Linked DNA regions of Sporomusa sphaeroides DSM 2875. The protein of the gene in region 2 interacts with the protein of the main gene of each other region in a pairwise test. Links are inferred from orthologs where the notes say so. Each region holds a gene or a part of one and is shown on either strand. Other genes may lie near its edges.

Evidence for each region.
Region 1: the proteins of leuS (region 2) and ligA interact in binary tests that used the Escherichia coli proteins (3 or more experiments, as listed by UniProt). The link is inferred for Sporomusa sphaeroides DSM 2875 from one-to-one orthologs.

What each region holds. Positions count from the first base shown.
Region 1 is NZ_CP146991.1:2,822,491-2,825,429, forward strand. It holds ligA (NAD-dependent DNA ligase LigA), read right to left. Parts: upstream 2,516-2,939; coding sequence 485-2,515; downstream 1-484. Other genes in the region: gatA (Asp-tRNA(Asn)/Glu-tRNA(Gln) amidotransferase subunit GatA), read right to left, coding at 1-84; gatC (Asp-tRNA(Asn)/Glu-tRNA(Gln) amidotransferase subunit GatC), read right to left, coding at 102-392; pcrA (DNA helicase PcrA), read right to left, coding at 2,540-2,939. UniProt on the Escherichia coli protein: DNA ligase that catalyzes the formation of phosphodiester linkages between 5'-phosphoryl and 3'-hydroxyl groups in double-stranded DNA using NAD as a coenzyme and as the energy source for the reaction.
Region 2 is NZ_CP146991.1:1,715,723-1,718,833, reverse strand. It holds leuS (leucine--tRNA ligase), read right to left. Parts: upstream 2,741-3,111; coding sequence 260-2,740; downstream 1-259. Other genes in the region: trxA (thioredoxin), read right to left, coding at 1-226.

The sequences.
Region 1 (2,939 bases), 1.1 Mb from region 2 along the record:
GGCATTGGTCAGTTCGACTGCCGATATCTGTTTGCTTTGCAGCATGTCATGCAGAGCATGCGCAGTATGTTTAAATAATTCCACTTCTTGACCTCCCATCCTTACCCTTCCATGATCTTAGGTACTTTGAAATAGCCGTCTTCCGCCTCAGGCGCATTAGCCAGAGCCAGTTCCCGCGGCAGCGAAGGCTTGACTTCATCAGGCCGCATGACATTTTTGAGCGGCAGCACATGGGCTGTGGGTTCCACGCCTTTGGTATCAAGCTTATTGAGGATATCGGCATACTCTAAGATTGCATTAAGCTGAACGGCATATGCCTCCAGTTCCTCCGGCGTCATTTCCAGACGGGATAACAGGGCTACGGTTTCAACATCTTGACGGTTTATTTTCATAAGTATCACCTTCCTATAAGGTTACGTAAGAACACACCTTACCCCAAGTACCCGGCAGGGTGTGTCACCATTTTCCAATAAATTTTATTATATCATGCTTGCGGCTTTTGTACCAGCATCAGGAACTCTTCTTCATTCAGGACCGGAACACCCAGTTCATTGGCCTTATCCAGCTTACTGCCGGCCTCCTCACCGGCTACGACATAGCTGGTCTTTTTGCTGACAGATGAGGATATCTTGCCGCCACAGGCAGCAATAAGGGCTTCGGCTTCTTTGCGCGGCATGGTCAAGGTGCCTGTCAGGACAAAGGTTTTGCTCGCCAATTCCTGACTCAGAGGCTCCTGGCGTTCTTCGGTCAGTTTCACGCCCACGGCTTTGAGCTTCCCAATGTACGCCAAATTATCGGGATCGGCAAAATAGTTTACCACACTTTCGGCAATTTTGGGGCCGATTTCACCAATTGTCGTAAGTTCTTCGACGCCGGCCACAGCCAGCCTGTCAATATCACCATAGTACCGGGCTAAGAGTGCCGAGGCTTTGGCGCCGACATGCCGTATGCCCAAAGCAAACAGCGCCCGGGATAAACCGGCCTCTTTGCTGGCTGCTATGGCTTTCACCAGATTGCCTGCCGATTTTTCGCCCATACGTTCCATCACCGCCAGCGTTGCCGGCTGCAGCGTATACAAATCTGCCGCGTCTTTTACCAGTCCGGCCTCGAGCAGGCTGGTGATGACCGCCGGGCCCAGTCCGTCAATATTCATCGCATCACGGGAAACGAAGTGGATAAGTCCTTCCCGCAGTAACGCCGGACAGCGGGGATTGACGCATTTATGGGCTGCTTCTCCGGTTTCGCGGACAATCTGCTTGCCGCATTCGGGGCAGCTGGCAGGCATAATAAAGGGCTGTTCCTGCCCTGTGCGCCGGCTCTCCACAACCGCAACCACCTCAGGAATAATTTCCCCGGCTTTATGAACAATGACGGTATCGCCAAGGCGAATATCCTTTTCCTGAATAAAATCGGCATTATGCAGGGTAGCCCGGCTCACCGTAGTCCCTGCCAGTCTGACAGGCCGCAGTACGGCAGTGGGTGTCAGCGCCCCGGTACGGCCAACCCGCACAAAGATGTCTTCCAGAATGGTCGTCGCCTGCTCTGCCGGAAATTTATAGGCAATGGCCCAGCGCGGGTCTTTGGCGGTGGAACCAAGCAGGCGCTGCTGGGCCAGACTATTGACTTTGATTACCAGGCCGTCAATGTCATAAGGCAAATCAACCCGCTTTTCCGCCCAACTTTCGCAGTACTGTGCCACTTCGTCAATATTGTCAAAGGTCCGGTAATGGGGATTGATTTTAAAACCCAGTGCCTGCAGTTTCTCCAGCATGGCCGAGTGGGTAGTGACCCCAAGACCTTCTTCGGTCCCCAAACCATGCATGGAAATATCCAGCGCCCGTTCTGCCGTGATCCTGGGGTCAAGCTGACGGATGGAACCGGCGGCGGCATTGCGGGGATTGGCCATAAGCGGCTCACCGGCAGCTTCCCTAAGTGTATTCAGCCGGTCAAATTCCCGCCTGGGCAAATACACTTCCCCGCGTACTTCCAACAGCGGCGGAATGCCGCCGGTCTCGCTCAACACCAATGGCACCGAGCGGATGGTACGGATATTGGTTGACACATCTTCGCCATAAACGCCGTCACCCCGGGTAGCTCCCCGGGTCAGCCGGCCATGTTCATAGACAAGGTTCATGGCCAGGCCATCAATTTTGAGTTCAACAACATATTCCACAGCCTGGCCGTCAAGGCTGACCCGCACTCTGGCGTCAAACGCCTGCAGTTCCCCGGCGGAGAAGGCGTTGCCCAAACTAAGCATCGGCGTCAAATGGGCCACCCGCGCAAAACCGCCGGCCGGCGCGCCCCCCACCCGCTGACTGGGGGAATCGGGGGTAATCAGCGAAGGATAGGCGGTTTCAAGGTCAATAAGCTGCCTCAGCAGTTTGTCAAATTCGGCATCGCTGATTTCAGGATTGTCAAGCACGTAGTAGCGGTGACTGTGATAGTGGATGGTTTTTTTTAATTTTTCAATTTCCTCCGCAGCAGCCGTCAGGCTATCCGGTATCGCGGTATTCATGTCGTAAAACCCCCGAAGAATATATTAGACTCTGCTGATTGGCGCCAGTTGGGCCAGCAGTTTTTTGATGCCTTCATTAGGAAAGGCAATGCTAAGCTGCATATTGTCACCACTGCCGCTGACGGCCACCACCGTGCCTGTGCCCCACTTGGCGTGATACACCTTTTCCCCGGCTTTCCATTCCAGGTTCTGTGGCTTAGCCGGGTTTTGCACCGGGCTTTTCAGGATAGTGAGTTCTGGTTTGACCGCTGCCTTAGGCAGCGAAGCGGCGGCAACCGGACGGCTGCCGGGCATGGATGACAAATAGGCAGGGCGCCCAGGCGCATAGCGTTCCATGAGCTCAGGCGGTATTTCATCCAGGAACCGGGACGGCGAATAGCATACCGTATTCCCGTAAATCATGCGCTGCCGGGCATTGGATATA
Region 2 (3,111 bases):
GAATACTCATAACATTGTATTGGCTGGCCAGTTCCTGTTGCTCATCCACATTAATCTTAGCCACATCTGCCCGGCCTTCGAAGTTTTTGGCCACAGCCTCCACTTCCGGTCCCACCATTTTGCAAGGACCACACCAGGGCGCCCAAAAGTCGACAAGCACCGGTTTGTCGGCTTTAATGACATTGTCATTAAATTCAACCGCGTTTGTAATGGTAATTATACTCATTTTCCCGCCTCCTTACTAATGGACTTATTATCTCTATTTCACAACAATATTAACCAGTTTCTGCGGCACAGATATTACTCTGACAACCTCTTTACCGGCAATAAGCTCACGGACTCTTTCCTGCTCAAGCGCTGTCCTTTCCAGTTCTTTTGCACTGAGGCCTGCTGCGACAACCACTTTATCGCGGACTTTGCCGTTAATCTGAAGAACAATCTCGACTTCTTCGACTTCCAGGGCAGACGCATCAAATGTCGGCCAGAATTGCTTATGAACACTGCCGTCGGCAATGGTCTCCAGCCATAATTCTTCGGTGACATGAGGAGCGAACGGAGCAAGCATTTTCAGCAGACTTGCGACTACCTCCCGCAACAAAGCAGCGTTGGGTGTTATACCTTGCTCTTTTAGGGCATACATCGCATTAACCAGTTCCATAATCGCACTGATGGCTGTATTAAAGTTAAACCGCTGACCGATGTCCTCGGTTACCCGTTTGATGGTTATGTGCAGAATGCGGCGAAGTTCTTTTTCTGCTTTAGTCAGTTGGCTTGGATCATAGCTTGCCGTCTCTGCCTGGATATACGGTCCATAATGACCGATAATCCGCCACAGACGTCCTAAGAAACGGTATGCACCCTCAACGCCCTGGTCACTCCATTCCAAATCCCGTTCCGGGGGTGCCGCAAATAAGATAAACAATCTGGCGGTATCGGCGCCGTACTTGCCAATAATCTCTTCCGGCGAAACAACATTGCCTTTGGACTTGGACATTTTGGCACCGTCTTTGATAACCATCCCTTGGGTTAACAGGTTCTTAAACGGCTCATTGACATTAACCAGGCCGGCATCTTTTAATACTTTGGTAAAAAACCGTGAATACAGAAGGTGCAAAATGGCGTGTTCTATGCCACCGATATATTGATCAACAGGCATCCAATAGTTGGCTTTATCAGGATCAAAGGGCTCGTCCGCACTATGCGGGCTGGTATACCGGAAGTAATACCAGGAGGAGCAGATAAAGGTATCCATAGTATCTGTTTCCCGCCGCGCCTTGCCACCGCATTTCGGACAAGTACAGTTGATAAACTCCTCGGCTTTAGCCAGTGGCGATACCGAGCCGCTGGTAAAATCAACGTTTTCAGGCAATAAAACCGGTAATTGTTCTTTGGGAACAGGTACTGTACCACAATCAGGGCAATAGATGACAGGAATCGGTGCGCCCCAATAACGCTGACGGGAAATGAGCCAATCACGCAGACGATAGTTAATCCGCCGCTTGCCAATGCCTTGTGTTTCGAACCATTGCGCAATTTTGACCTTGCCGGCTTCGTTATCCAGACCACTGAATTCGCCTGAATTAACCATAATACCCTGGCCATCATACGCGCCAGTCATATCATTAAGGTCTAGCGCTTGGTCAGCCGGCTGAACTACCAGCTTTTTCGGCAAATCATACTTATTGGCAAATTCCCAGTCACGCTGGTCATGAGCCGGTACACCCATAACTGCACCGGTACCGTATTCTGCCAATACATAGTTGGCTATCCAGATAGGCACCTGCTCACCGGTAAACGGGTGAAGAGCATACGCCCCGGTAAAGATGCCCTCTTTTTCCGTCTCAGTGGACGTGCGGGCAATTTCACTTTGTCCTCTAACCTTCTCGATAAAGGCTCTGACAGCCGCTTCCTCCGGTTTGCCGGTAACAAGCTTGTCCACCAGCGCATGCTCCGGTGCCAGTACAATATAGCTGACACCAAAAACCGTATCATGACGGGTGGTGTACACGGCAATCTTATCATTTATTTCAGGCACGGCAAAACTGAATTCAGCGCCTTCACTACGGCCAATCCAGTTTTCCTGCATAGTCTTAACCCGTTCAGGCCAGCCTTTAAGCTCAGGCAAATCGTCTAAAAGCCGGTCAGCATACTCTGTTATCTTTAAAAACCATTGTTCGAGGTCTTTTTTAACAACATCAGAGTCACAGCGCCAGCAGCGTCCGTCAACCACCTGCTCATTGGCCAGTACGGTATTACAGTCATTACACCAGTTTACTGCCGCTTTCTTTTTATACGCTAATCCACGTTCAAAAAACAACAAGAACAGCCACTGAGTCCAATGATAATAATTCGGATGGCAGGTGGCTACTTCGCGGTCCCAGTCATAAGACAACCCCAGCTCTTGCTGCTGGCGGCGCATGTTAGCAATATTATCCTTAGTCCAGGACGAAGGATGAATGCCATGCTTAATAGCGGCGTTTTCGGCAGGCATGCCAAAAGCATCCCACCCCATAGGATGCAGCACATTGTAGCCTTGCATGACTTTGAATCTGGCGACAACATCACCAATCGAATAATTACGTACATGGCCCATGTGCAAATTTCCTGATGGATAGGGAAACATCTCCAAAACATAATATTCTGGTCGCTGGCGGTTAATAGTTGTGCAGAAAGCATTGCTTTCAGCCCAGAGTTTTTGCCATTTGGCCTCAATCTCGCCTGGCATGTATTTTTCATTCATCGAGTAAATCCCCCTTGGACAGATAAGATAATAAACTATAGCTTACACTAAGCTTTAGCGTAAGAGAAGCCGATTAATTTCTATACCCGTAGAATATAAAAAAATCCCGTGGCTAACGCCAGGGACGAGGCTTCTCGCGGTACCACCCTGTTTGATGACAATTGTCATCCACTCATTTGCCAATAACGCCAGCCTCGCGTCGACCACTACACACGTTCACAGTCGCTCTTCAGCAGCGAGTTCAATAATAGTACAGATTGGCTCACAGCGACCGCCAACTTTCTGAACCGCAGCTATCATTTACTATTCTGCCTCTTAAGATTTGCATTCTCAATTATATAGTAATAATTTGCAAAAGTCAACTTATGGAT